One region of the Pectobacterium punjabense genome, then DNA from elsewhere that is predicted to be linked to it. Evidence: predicted binding sites of a transcription regulator. Region 1 holds the regulator's gene; the other holds the start of a gene.
The links. The regulator CRP, encoded in region 1, controls carbon source genes, mostly activating them, when cyclic AMP is high. The targets are predictions, from matches to a motif close to ATGTGANNNNNNTCACAT.
Positions count from the first base shown of each region.

Region 2: a site for CRP is predicted at 3,555-3,572, ahead of E2566_RS17750 (iron-containing alcohol dehydrogenase). Genes of this name have one in related genera too.

Region 1 covers NZ_CP038498.1:4,259,864-4,267,185, forward strand. The annotation lists gene E2566_RS19375 (LysE family translocator) at 1-13, opposite strand, end outside; gene E2566_RS19380 (hydrolase) at 120-1,136, shown strand; gene E2566_RS19385 (YheU family protein) at 1,138-1,374, shown strand; gene E2566_RS19390 (phosphoribulokinase) at 1,499-2,368, shown strand; gene E2566_RS19395 (OsmC family protein) at 2,482-2,889, opposite strand; gene crp (cAMP-activated global transcriptional regulator CRP) at 3,267-3,899, shown strand; gene argD (bifunctional acetylornithine/succinyldiaminopimelate transaminase) at 4,043-5,269, opposite strand; gene E2566_RS19410 (aminodeoxychorismate synthase component II) at 5,390-5,965, opposite strand; gene E2566_RS19415 (hypothetical protein) at 6,242-6,916, opposite strand; gene E2566_RS19420 (2Fe-2S iron-sulfur cluster-binding protein) at 6,929-7,225, opposite strand.
Region 2 covers NZ_CP038498.1:3,902,135-3,909,456, forward strand. The annotation lists gene E2566_RS17730 (HAD-IB family hydrolase) at 1-96, opposite strand, end outside; gene E2566_RS17735 (DeoR/GlpR family DNA-binding transcription regulator) at 112-933, opposite strand; gene E2566_RS17740 (D-threonate 4-phosphate dehydrogenase) at 1,195-2,175, opposite strand; gene dtnK (D-threonate kinase) at 2,168-3,496, opposite strand; gene E2566_RS17750 (iron-containing alcohol dehydrogenase) at 3,732-4,868, shown strand; gene E2566_RS17755 (dihydrodipicolinate synthase family protein) at 5,076-5,960, shown strand; gene E2566_RS17760 (sodium:solute symporter family protein) at 5,998-7,322, shown strand, end outside.

The sequences.
Region 1 (7,322 bases):
AACTCAGTTCCATTATTTGTGGGCGCTCCTGACCCAAATGTCGTACCAACTGGCAGCATTGAAGCTAACAGTGTGATATTGATCGTACAAGAGCCGACAACAAGATTTTCATATCCTTTATGCATGACCATTTTCATCCGCTAAGCGGTGCGCATAATCCGCATCTGCAAACGCTATTACCGCGCCTGATTCGCCGTCACGCGCAGTTCTCACCAGTCTGGCAAGCGCTCGAATTACCCGACGGCGATTTCGTCGATCTGGCATGGAGCGAAGCGCCCGCGCAGGCACGGCACAAACCACGCGTGGTGCTGTTCCACGGGCTGGAAGGCAGCTTTCACAGCCCATACGCCCACGGCCTGCTACATGCTTGTAAACAGCGCGGCTGGCTGGCCGTCATCATGCATTTTCGCGGGTGCAGCGGTAAGCCCAACCGGATGAAACGCATTTATCATTCTGGCGAAACCAGCGATGCCAGCTATTTTTTGCACTGGATGCAAGAAACGCTGGGCGCGGCGCCTACCGCTGCCATCGGTGTTTCTCTCGGCGGAAACATGCTGGCCTACCTGCTCGGTCAGCAGGGTGAAGGCTGTTCCCTGTCCGCCGCCGTCATCGTTTCCGCGCCGTTGATGCTCGAACCTTGCAGCCGTCGGATGGAACAAGGATTCTCCCGCGTCTATCAGCACTACCTGCTGCGCCTGTTGAAACAAAACGCCAGCCGCAAGCTGGCAGCTTACCCGGACACGCTGCCGATCCAGTTGCCGCAGTTGAAGCGAATCCGCCAGTTGCGCGAGTTTGATGACGTCATTACCTCCCGTATCCACGGCTTTCACGATGCCACTGACTACTATCGACGCTGTAGCGCGCTGCCGCTGTTACCTCAAATACGCAAACCACTGCTGATCATCCACGCAAAAGACGATCCTTTTATGACGTCAGAGGTCATTCCCGATCTGTCGCAGTTACCGTCTAATATTGAGTATCAACTAACGGAACACGGCGGGCATGTTGGCTTCGTGAGTGGTACGTTATTGAAACCGGAAATGTGGCTGGAACAGCGCATTCCCAACTGGCTTAGCCCATTCTTGGACCACGCCGCCGATCCTTCTTCAGGAACCACTTTTACTCAGGAACCCTAGCGTGATTATTCCCTGGCAACAGCTCGATCCAGAAACGCTGGATAACATCATCGAATCTTTCGTGCTGCGTGAAGGCACCGATTATGGCGAGCAGGAACGTTCGCTGGCGCAGAAAGTAGAAGATATCCGTAGTCAGCTCCAATCTGGCGAGGTCGTTTTGGTGTGGTCTGAGTTGCATGAGACGCTAAATATTATGCCACGCGGGCAGCTCAATGCAGGTGGACATGCTCCTTATTGAGCATGGTGAAAGACGTGAAAGAACGCGCCAAACATGCTAACAATGGGAACCATTACGTCATTTTTGAGAATGTGCGCAGGCTTTCAGCCTATGCGCGCATCGCGATCACGGAGTCACGCGCCTTATGTCACATCAGCATCCGATTATTGCGGTTACTGGTTCCAGCGGAGCGGGAACCACGACAACCAGCTTGGCCTTTCGTAAGATTTTCCAGCAGTTCGATCTACGTGCAGCCCAGTTAGAAGGCGATAGCTTTCACCGCTATACCCGCCCGGAAATGGACATGGCGATCCGCAAAGCGCGTGATTTAGGGCGCCACATCAGCTATTTCGGCCCAGAAGCGAATGATTTCAGCCTGCTAGAACAATCGTTTATCGAATATGGTCGACATGGTCGCGGCCAGACGCGTAAATACCTCCACACCTACGATGAAGCGATTCCCTATAATCAGGTTCCCGGGACATTCACACCGTGGGAACCCATGCCGGAACCTACCGATATCCTGTTCTACGAAGGGCTGCATGGTGGTGTGGTCACCGAACAAAATGATGTGGCACAGCATGTCGATTTGCTCGTCGGCGTAGTACCGATCGTCAACCTGGAGTGGATTCAAAAGCTGATTCGTGACGTCAATGAACGCGGTCATTCGCGTGAAGCGGTGATGGATTCTGTCGTCCGCTCCATGGAAGACTACATCACCTATATCACGCCGCAGTTTTCTCGTACGCACATCAACTTCCAGCGCGTACCCACCGTGGACACCTCTAACCCGTTTGCCGCCAAGTCAATTCCTTCACTGGACGAAAGCTTCGTCGTCATTCACTTTCAGGGGTTGGATAATATTGATTATCCCTATCTGCTCGCCATGTTGCAGGGGTCGTTTATCTCCCACATCAATACGTTAGTCGTTCCCGGCGGGAAAATGGGGCTAGCGATGGAGCTCATCATGGCACCGCTGGTACAGCGGTTAATCGAAGGGAAAACGATAGAATAAGCATCAAGATACACGGGGAGACCACAGGGATGAGGCCTCCCTACGGGAACCTCCCCCTATGTTTCCCCTAATAACAGGCTTAAGTGACCAGAATGAGTACCCAGAGAAAGGGATTATTCCAGCACTCTAATTTCGTGACTGTGCGTCACCTCGACGGCTTTGCCCAGCATCAATGCCACAGAGCAGTATTTTTCCGCTGACAGGGCAACAGCTCGCTCGACGGCTTTATCGGTCAGCCCTTTTCCCGTCACGGTAAAATGTAGATTGATATGGGTAAATAAGCGCGGCGCTTCAGAGCGGCGCTCCGAGGTTAATTTCACCTCACAATCCGCCACGTCATTGCGACCTTTTTGCAGAATCGACACCACATCAATCGCGCTGCATCCCCCTACGGACATCAACACCATTTCCATCGGACTGGGCGCTTTATCGCCGGAATTACCGTCCATCAATACCTGATGCCCTGATGCGGATTCGCCCAAAAACGTTAAGCCTTCAACCCATTTTACCCGAGCCTGCATGATGCCTCTCCACTAAAAATTTTTTGAAAATTTATACCGTTACTGTACAAAAACCAGCGTTAATCAGAGCTTTGTCATGCTGAAGCGAGACAACACAAGACACATCCTTAAAGCTGTGTTAAAACGAAAATAGAATAGACCTTTTCTGGACAAAGCCAGAAACGAAGAAGATGATGATGACGTAGCCAGACATACCCAGCCACGTTTACGGTGCGGCAAGGCAGCAACCGGAAAATCAAGGGTACAGTGGTTCCAGTATATTCCCTGACGTCATTCTGACTAGACTGAATTTTATTTTTTTAGCAGTTAAACACGCCGTACAGGGAACTCTGACCCCTGTAATTTGCGCAGTGAATTACAACAGAGGATGATAGCGAATGGTTCTCGGCAAACCGCAGACAGACCCAACTCTCGAATGGTTCCTTTCCCATTGTCATATCCACAAGTATCCATCGAAGAGCACGCTGATTCACCAAGGTGAAAAAGCAGAAACGCTTTACTACATCGTGAAAGGCTCTGTCGCAGTGCTAATCAAAGATGAAGAAGGCAAGGAAATGATTCTTTCCTACCTCAATCAGGGCGATTTTATTGGTGAGCTCGGCCTGTTTGAAGAAGGTCAGGAACGCAGCGCCTGGGTTCGGGCAAAAACCGCCTGTGAAGTGGCTGAAATTTCCTATAAAAAATTCCGCCAGCTCATCCAGGTTAACCCGGATATCCTCATGCGCTTGTCTGCGCAAATGGCAAGCAGACTTCAGGTTACCTCTGAGAAAGTCGGCAACCTCGCCTTCCTTGATGTGACCGGCCGTATCGCCCAAACATTACTCAACCTGGCCAAACAACCTGATGCCATGACGCATCCAGATGGCATGCAAATTAAAATTACCCGTCAGGAAATTGGGCAAATCGTTGGCTGCTCGCGTGAAACCGTGGGCCGCATTCTGAAAATGTTAGAAGACCAGAACCTGATCTCTGCGCACGGTAAAACGATTGTCGTTTACGGCACTCGCTAAATCCCTGTCGCTGTACCCTACCAACAAAAAAGCGTGAAGCCTCTGCTTCACGCTTTTTTTATGGCGAGCTTCCTGCTCACCACCCTACGGGTCGTTGCTAACGCAACGCTGAAAAACGTTCCCTACGTTTTTTTATGGCGTAATCAGTTTGCTGCGTTAACGACCTGCGCGACGGCTTTAGCGAATTTCGCCATTCCCTGCACAATATCGTCTTCATCAATAATCAACGATGGCACAAAGCGGATCACGTTCGGCCCTGCCATCAAAACCATCAGTCCCTGCGCCGTTGCAGCAGCCAGGAACTCTCCCGCGCGGCCATGCCACTGCGGTTTCAACTCGGCACCCAACAGCAGCCCCATCCCGCGGATTTGCTCGAATACGCCGTACTGCTGGTTAATTTTCTCCAGTTCACTGACAAAGCGCTCGTGACGAGCCGCTACGCCCGACAGTACTTCCGGCGTGTTGATAATATCCAGCGCTGCTTCCGCCACCGCACAGGCCAGAGGGTTACCGCCATAAGTGGTACCGTGCACCCCAACCGTCATGGCTGATGCGATCTCTTCTGTCGTCAACATCGCGCTAATCGGGAACCCACCGCCCAACGCTTTAGCCGTTGTCAGGATATCCGGCGTAATACCATAGTGCATATAGCTGAATAATTTACCAGTACGCCCCATCCCGCTCTGCACTTCATCAAACACCAGCAACGCTTTATGTTGATCGCACAAGTCACGAACGCCCTGCAAAAATTCAGGCGTAGCGGGGGTAATTCCGCCTTCACCCTGAATCGGTTCCAGCACGACCGCACAGGTGTGATCGTCCATCACCGCTTTAACCGCAGCGAGATCGTTGAACGGAACATGCACAATATCGGCAGGCTTAGGCCCGAAACCATCGGCATATTTAGGTTGTCCACCAACTGAAACGGTGAACAGCGTGCGACCATGGAATGCATTGTAGAAGGCGATGATCTTGGTTTTATACGGACTATGGCGTTTAACCGCATAGTGACGCGCCAGCTTAAATGCGGCTTCGTTAGCCTCTGCACCAGAGTTAACAAAGAACACGCGATCGGCAAAAGTGGCATCGATCAGTTTGCTGGCAAGGCGTAGCGCAGGTTCATTCGTGAAAATATTGCTGGTATGCCACAGTTTTTCGCCCTGCTGCTGTAAGGCGTTAACCAGCGCCGGATGGCAGTGACCGAGCGCCGTGACCGCGATACCACCGGAGAAATCGATATATTCTCGGCCATCCTGATCCCAGACGCGGCTCCCCTTACCTTTCACTGGTACAAACTTCGCGGGTGCATAAACCGGCAAAATAACCTTATCGTGGGTATCCCGTGTCACTGCTTTCTGCTCTGCTGCCATTTGCTGCCTCACTCTGCTGTCCATTACGTCAGAAATGAAAATATAGTCAATAAATATGCATAAAAAATCAATCGCAGGCAATATTAAATCAGCCGATGAAGAAAATAACTTTCTATACGATTAAATTTTAAGGAAATTATCCAAAAGCTGATGCCCTTGCTGGCTGAGAATGCTCTCAGGATGAAACTGCACGCCTTCCAGCGGCAATGAGCGATGACGGACTCCCATAATCTCGTCACGCTTCCCTTCATATTCGCTCCAGGCGGTAACCTCAAAGCAAACGGGTAGCGAAGCGGGATCAATGATGAGCGAATGATAGCGGGTAACCGTCAAAGGCTGGGCCAACCCGGTGAAAACACCCGTATTGTTGTGCACAATTGCTGAAGTTTTGCCATGCATCACTTGCCGCGCCCGCACCACCCGCGCGCCGAACGCCTGCCCCATCGCCTGATGGCCAAGACACACACCCAAAATAGGCAACTTATCAGCAAAGTGACGAATAGCCGCCAGTGAAATGCCCGCCTCGTCTGGCGTACAAGGGCCAGGAGAAATCACCAACCGCTCGGGCGCAAGCCGTTCAATCTCGCGCAGCGTCAGTTCATCATTACGCTTCACCACGACTTGTGCGCCAAGCTCACAAAAGTATTGATAAAGGTTGTAGGTAAAGGAGTCGTAGTTATCGATAATTAGCAGCATATTGACTTAATGTTATGATAAATATTAGTTATTTAAATTAATCCTACTCTTGATATCCACAATAATACCCGAAAATTATGCCAATGAATTTTTCATAGACGCATGCAACACTGATTATTGTATCTGCGTATAGCTAGAAGCATGGCGAGAGGTCGATCTTAGTTGCATCCAGAGGCGTGTTAGAGGGCAGGAAGCAGAGATTCCGAGTTAAATGTGCAGAATCCCTACTTTAGCTAGATATTGATTAGATTAACGAGCGCGAGCTATTAACGATAGCTAAGCATCATCCAAGATAAAAGTTATAGGTACCCGATAAAAACCATCAACAAAATCAGGTCGTAGTTCAGCAACTGAGGTATCTGGCTTTGCCCCATATAGCTCGATTGCTTTATCTGTCAGGGTAGTCGTTGTTACCGCTTCTTTCGCATTCGACTGGAATACACCGATCGATGATAAATAATCCAAGGGAAAATTAAACCGATAGACACCAAATTTATTTCCCTCCCTAATGATAATATCCATAGGATTCATCACCTTCTTTCCTTTTAAAGACAATTTAGGGATGTAGGTAATGAACTCGACAGGTGCTTCATCTCTAATTTCGGCCCACGTTAAGTTGCAGCTCTCAGTCGCAGAAGCAAGCTTTCCTTTAGATTTGAAAGCATCAGAAAGGCATAAACCCACTTTGCTCCCGGTTAAAGGCTCCATCGTAGACTTACGGATAACGTTGATAATAACTTTTACAGCACTCTGTTGTGTTGATTTAACAGAATTGCATTGACCTTTTTTAAATACAAACTTATCCAAGCGTTCATTAATATCATTTACGTTATTAATTAACACTGCATTTATTACTGTAAGTCGCTCGCCAGTTTCACTATTTACTCTATATGCCAAGCTACAAAGGCTGAATGCAACACCGGATAAAATAAAATCCCTTCTGCTAACCATTATTCAACCCTCTTATTCAACCAAGTCAGCTTCAGCATGAGACATTATTGTCATATCTGATGTAGGATATGTTGTACAAGATAATATAAATGTTCCTCTCTGAGTTCCATCAAGGAAAGATTGATCGCTATCATCATAACTTCCAAAGATCACCCTACATGCACATGTAGAACACGCTCCAGCCCGGCAACTGTAGGGAAGATCTATTCCAGCTTCTTCAGCAGCATCAAGTATATATTTATCATCAGGACACATTATTTCTTGGGTGCCGCCGCTGCAACTCAAAATCCGTATCTTGTATGAAGCCATAACTCATACCATCCTTTTAAATTTACTAATTGAATTTTTCCAATAAACACATTAAAAAAATTATGAAAATGAATATAAAAAATTAACAAGATTATTT
Region 2 (7,322 bases), 360 kb from region 1:
ACGTAAAAAAGGAATAAAGCTGTCATGGTAGGTCAACGTTCCATCGAAATCGAAAACCGACAGAACCTGACGAGTCCCATTGAACTCAGTACTCATTATAAAACTCTCCTGTCAGCCACCAACCAACGTAAGATTGAATGTTTTACCTTTCAGTTGCGCCTGTACGTCGGGCACTAACGCGCTGTCGGTAATGATATCGGTCAGTTCTGACAACGGTGTCACGCAGAACAGGGAATACGCACCATATTTACTGCTATCGGCCAGCAACACGCGCCGGCTGGCATTCGCGCCAAGATCTTGCTTCACACCGGCTTTTTCTTCTGTCGGTGTGGTCACCCCTTTATCGAGGCTCCATGAGTTGCAGCTAATAAACGCGATATCGGGGTAAATATTGCGTAACAGGCGGCGACCGTGCTCACCAATACAAGATTGGCTGCTGTCATCAATACGCCCGCCAATAATCGTCACTTCGATCTGCTTGAATTCAGACAGAAATAACGCAATTTGTAAATCGGCGGTAATCACGCGCAGCGGCAGATGCGTTAAATTACGCGCCAATTCCAGCATCGTCGTTCCCGCATCCAGAACTACTGCACTGCCCGGCGTCACCAATGTTGCGGCATAACGTGCGATCGCCTGCTTTTCCTGAAGATTACGATGCAGTTTCTCGTTCGTCGTCGGCTGGGAAGGAATAAAGCGATTAAGCGTTACACCACCATGACTACGGCTAATCACGCCCTGCTCATCCAGCTTAATCAAATCACGACGAATTGTCGCCGGGGAAGCGTCGATCACAGACACCAGTTCCTCTACCGTCACCAGATTATGGCTTTTCAGATAATCCATAATCTGATCAAGGCGGCTTTGTCCTTTTACTTTATCCCCGCTCATGCGGAAAGCATCAGTTAATGTAGGGTCCACGGCGATATCCATCTGACAGTCATAAAATAATTTTAAGTTGTTGGTCAATCGATATAAAGAATGAAAACAATGATAATGGGATGATAGAGGAGTGAAGCGTTTTCGCCAGGAACGCTTTTACACGTTACCCAACAAACGTTATCAGCAATGTAATGCGTAATCATTCTTGGTTGCAGGATACCAGAAACCTTCCCGAAGGCGGGAAGGAAGATATCCTGCAATGTGCTCTGTAGCTTAAAAAACCGTACGGACAGCAGCCGTAGTCACCGCAAATTAGGCCAGTTGCATCGCGAGTTGAATAGAGATCGCCATGCTTTCAGGCTTCGCTTTACCCGTCCAGGCAATGTCAAAGGCCGTGCCGTGGTCAGCCGATGTGCGAATAAACGGCAGCCCAGCGGTAATGTTCACCCCATCATAGAAGCCCAGCAGCTTGAGCGGGATGTGCCCCTGATCGTGATACATCGCCACGACCATATCGTACTGGCCTTCATACGCCTGCAAATAGACGGTATCCGGCGGGCACGGGCCATACACATCAATACCTTTGGCCTTCATAGCTTCAACCGATGGCGAGACAATTTTAATCTCTTCATCACCAAACAGACCATTCTCACCCGCGTGCGGATTAACCCCGGCAACGGCGATACGTGGGTGGGTAAAACCGACGCGCTTAAGGAAGACATCCGCCATGTCGATCACCGTTTCCACGCGATCGCGGTTCAGCGTATCGAGGAATTTACGCAGCGCAATATGCGTTGAAACATGGATAACCTTCAGCTTGTCGGTATACAACACCATCGCATAGTCGCGGCTGTTGGTCAGCTTAGCCAACAGCTCCGTGTGACCTGGGTAGAGGTGGCCTGCCGAGTGCAGCGCTTCTTTATTTAGCGGCGCAGTCGCGATCGCATGCACTTCACCTGCCATTGCCAGCTCGGTGGCCTTCTTGATACAGCGATAAGCTAAATCGCCCGCCTGTGCCTGAACGACGCCAGGCTCTAGTGCCTGCGGATCTTCCAGCGGCTCGTCGATAATGTTGATGACGCCAGGTGCGAATACGGCGTCAGCCGGTTTATCAATGATTTTTAACTCTACGGCTGGCACCACATTCAATGCCAGAACACGCCGCATCGTTTGTACGCAGCCCACCACCACGGCAGATGCGCCGGAAAGCTCGCCTTCGGCCAGAGATTTGATAATAATTTCCGGTCCAATCCCTGCCGGATCACCCATCGTTACTGCAATAATTTTACTCACTGACCTTCTCCTCAATAAAACGTAAAACGTCGAGCAGAGTAGTTTCGTTGCCAAAACCCCCCGCTTTAGTCATCACAGGGGTCATGCCGACAACGCTATTCAGCAGGTATCCCCAAGGCACGCAGGATGCGATTTGTCCCTTAATCTGAAAACCGGTAGCACCCAGTGCGGTTGCCACGGCAATCGCGATATCGCCCCCAGATAAATACAAACCTCCCGGCAAGCGTCGGCTAGCGCCGTCCGCAGCCTGGCTATCTAGTGTCTGAACAATGCGGCGCGTGAGTTCCCCCAGATAGTGGCTGATCGTTTCGCCAAGCTGCTGGCGACTAAGTCCAAGCTGCTGACACCGCGCGTCGATCTCGAAGCGCTGATTTTCGTTATGACAGGTGCGAATAATGCAGTGATTACCGCTCATCAGCGCCTTCACCGCGTCCTCACTCTGGGATGCCATGACGGTGGATGACTCGGCTGAAAAGAGTGCGTTGATATCAATATCAACCAGCGTGACATCGCTGCGCAGCCTGACGGCCGCAATCTGCTTTTGAGCGATGTCGCTCATCGACCCGACGACAGCCAGCAGCGGCTTTTCGGTTTTACGCGTAAAATTCTGCGTATTCGCCAACGCGTCGCTCAAACCTGCCGAACCGACCAGCAAGGGGCGAAACGGCAACGTTCTGGCGGCATCAACGATATGTGTCAGATCGTCCTGCACATCGGTATCAAGAATAATCAGACGCACGCCCTCGTCCGCCAGCTGCTGCAAACGGTGGGCTAAATTAGCCTGACGGACGTCATCAAGGTGTATCTCCGCCACCGGTAACGCGGTTTGTTCTGCCAGACGGGCAGCGATAGAAGCGGAGGTCACCGGCGTTTTGGGATCGCTGGCAAACTCCGTGTCGGTAAGCAGACGGCCATTCACCCAGACTTCACCTTTGCGGGTCACGCGTCCCAGCGTCGGTGACGCCGCGGCAATCAGCGCGACGGGCACGTCAGCAGCAGACAGCGCAGCGGCGATTTCCGCGCCCAAATTCCCGCGCAGCGTCGAATCAATCTTCTTGATAATCCAGCCTTGTCCGCCAGCGGCCTGCCAGGCTGCAACCGCTTCTGCGGTACGTTGAGACGCCACGTCGTCACGCGCCGCACGGCTATCGGTGTTGATCACCACCGCATCGCCCAGTAAATCCGCGTGCAGTTTATTAACGTCAAAGACGACGCTAACCCGCGCACCATGCTGCGCCAGACCGACGCCCGCATCATTGGCACCCGTAAAGTCATCAGCGACCACTAATACCTGTTCTGCTGATTGCTGCACGTTTGGCATACCTCATCCCCGCTTCATGATTACCTGATAATGATTATATTGAATCACGTTTGATTATATGTGAGCAACATCAAATTATTTAAAAGGAATTTCACCTATAAATTATCACCACGATGTGGCAAATGGCGTTCAGTCGTGATGAGAAACATGCCATTTGACTGAAAATAATCACCATCGCAACCATTATCATCGCGATAACGCTCTGGCGAAGAAGAGAAAAGGCAAGGTAATAAGCATGAACATCAATAGCACTATCCTCAGCGGCTACCGGGTACTTCAGGACATCAGTCATCTGTTGTCAGGTAAACAGCACGTTTTATTTGTCACCGACAAAAACATTGTCGGGCTGCCTGACGTTCAGGCGCTGATCGCACAAGTTAAGCAAGCCGTTCCGCAGGTTCTGCTGGTTGATAACGTGCCTGCCGAGCCGAGCCAACATGACGTTGCCCAGATACTGAGCCAACTGACACAAACCCAGACCGATCTGGTCATCGGCGTAGGCGGCGGCAGCGTGCTGGATGTTGCCAAACTGCTTTCCGTACTGTGTGCGGGCGATGAAACCGTGACGTTGGATAGCCTGCTGGCAGGGGAAAAACCCACCCGCCGCACAACATCACTGCTCATCCCAACCACGGCGGGAACCGGCTCTGAAGCCACGCCAAATGCCATTCTGGCGATCCCAGAGAAAGAGACGAAAGTCGGCATTATTACGCCAGTGATGCTGCCGGACTACGTTGCGCTGGTGCCAGAGCTGACGGTCAGCATGCCGCCGCATATCGCCGCTTCCACCGGTATTGATGCACTCTGCCACCTGATCGAGTGTTTCACGTCAACAATTGCCAACCCGGTCAGCGACAACTACGCACTGATTGGCTTGAAAAAGCTGTTTGCCAACCTCGAAACCTCCGTGCGCGAGCCAGGCAATATGGAAGCCAAGCTGAACATGCTGTGGGCATCCTATTATGGCGGTGCCGCCATTGCCCACTCCGGTACGCACCTGGTCCATGCGATGTCCTACCCGCTCGGCGGCAAGTATCACATCCCACACGGCGTGGCGAACGCCATTCTGCTCGCCCCTTGCATGCGTTTCGTGCAGGACGCCGCACAGGACAAATTCGCACAGGCGTATGACCTGGTGCCGGATGCCGACCTAACCCTCAGTACAGCGGAAAAAGCGCAGGCGCTGGTGGCCTACTTCAGCGAGTTGGTCAAACGACTCAATCTGCCCAACACCCTACAGCAGCTCGGTGTGGAAAAAGATCACCTGCCCTACTTGGTCGATGCCGCATTACAGGTTCAGCGCCTGATGAAAAATGTACCGACGCAGGTCAGTGCTGACGATGTGCGTGAGGTTTATCTGACCCTGTTTTAACCGCACAGCGTTAAAGAACTGATGCCGACCGTTCAAGCATCGAGATACACGGGGCGACCACAGGGGTGAGGCATCCCTGCGGGAACCTCCCCCTGTGTTTCCCCTAACAACAGGCTTAAGTGAATAGTATTAGGCGTTAAAGAACACCGTTTTGAGTAGGGCAGTTTTAGGTTTTCACTTTTTGATTACGTGTCACGAGGAATAACAATGAGTAAGAAAATTGCTGGCGTCCTGACCGCCATCGTCACGCCGTTTGATAATCAGGGCGAATTTAACCCCGCAGCTATGCGCCTTCAGGTTCAGCGCCAGATGCGCTATGGCAACGGTATTTTCTGCAACGGCACCAACGGTGAGTTCTTTGTTCTACACACCGATGAGAAAGTCGCCGTCACCGAAACCTGCGTGGATGAAGTTGCCGGAAAAGTGCCCGTTGTCGGCCACATCGGTGAAATCTCCACGCGGGAAACCATTAAGCTCGGCAAGCGTATCGCCGCGCTGGGTGTCGATGCCGTTTCAGTCATCACCCCTTATTTCATCCCATTAAAACAGGAAGAGTTGATCGCCCACTACACCGCCGTCGCCGATGCGCTGACCGTGCCGGTGTTCCTCTACAACATTCCTGCACGCACGGGGAATACGCTGGCACCGGAAACCGTCCGCACGCTGGCGGATCACCCGAACATCATCGGCATCAAAGACAGCGCAGGCAGCTATGAAAGCCTGAGCAGCTATGTGCAAGCGGTGAAAGGCGTACAGGGTTTTGACGTACTGAATGGCCCAGACTCGCTCATTCACCAGGGCTTTGTTGACGGCTGCTCCGCCTGTATTTCCGGGCTAGCTAACGTGGCACCGGAACCGATCAGCCAGATTTGGCACCGTTTCCATGCTGGTGACATCGAAGGCTCCCGTCAGGCACAAGAACAGGTTGCCGAATTGCGTAAGACGCTGTACGCCATCGCGTTTTCACCGGCTGTGGTGAAGAAAGCGCTGGCGATCATGGGTGAAGATGTCGGCGTCAGCCGCTATCCGATCCAGTTTTCCGCACAGGATGAAGACAACATCCGCAACATCCTTAATCAATTCTCGCAGTAACAGAGAAATTACAATTTCCACTTAAGGCCGAGAAGATATGAACCATTTTAATTTTACCGACACCCTCATAATCATCGGGATGATTGTATTTTATATCGCATTCACCTCGTGGTTAACGCTCAAACTACGCAGTAAATCGAACACCGAATTCATGGAAGGATCGCGTGCGCTACCGGCATTTATCGTCGGTGTTCTACTGATGACCGAGTTTATCGGTGCCAAATCCACAGTAGGTACGGCGCAGTCCGCTTTTGAAAATGGTATCGCCGCCTCTTGGTCAGTGATCGGTGCCGCCATCGGCTTCCTGCTGTTCGGGATGATTCTGGTCAAAAAAATCTACAACACGGGCAAAGTTACTATTTCCGGTGCGATCGCTGAGAAATACGGTACATCGACCAAGAACATCATCTCAATCATCATGATCTATGCTTTGCTGCTGGTTAACGTGGGCAACTACGTCAGCGGCGCGGCAGCCATCTCAACCGTGTTGAAAATTTCTCTGCCCGTTGCAGCCCTGATCACCGCTATCGTCAGTACGTTCTACTTTTACTTTGGCGGCTTAAAAGGTGTTGCTTACGTGACGTTGATTCACAGCGCCGTGAAATATGTCGGCGTTATGATCATTCTGTACGTGGCACTGAAAATGACCGGTGGCATCACACCGATGATTGAAAAAATGCCGGATTACTACTGGACGTGGGACGGTAAAATTGGTGCCAGCACTATCTTTGCCTGGCTGATCGGCACCATTGGATCGATTTTCTGTACCCAATTCGTTATTCAAGCCATTTCAGCCACCAAGGATGCCACTTCCGCCAAACGCGCGACCTGGGTTGCCTTCTTCTTCTGTATGCCGATTGCAATTGCTATCGCGGTTATCGGCGTCGCGGCGAAGTTTGCTCACCCAGAAATCAACAGCCTGTACGCCATGCCAGTCTTCCTGCAAGATATGAACCCGTGGGTAGCAGGACTGGTGACAACCTCACTGGTCGCATCAATCTTTATCAGCGTGAGTACCGTAGCACTGGCGATCGCCTCACTGATCGTGAAAGACTTTTACGTCCCGTACTACAATCCGACGCCAGAAAAAGAGATGAAAATGACGCGTGTATTCTCGCTCATTATCGGATTCCTGCCGTTAGTTTTCGTCCTGCTGGTGCCTGAAGTTCTGAAGCTGTCGTTCTTTACCCGTGCCATTCGCCTGTCGATTTCCGTAGTTGCGGTGATTGCATTCTATCTGCCGTTCTTTAATAGCACCCGCGGCGCTAACGCCAGTCTGATCTCAGCCTGCGTGGCCACCTCCGTCTGGTACATACTCGGCAACCCATACGGTATCGACAACATGTACGTCGCACTGGTTAC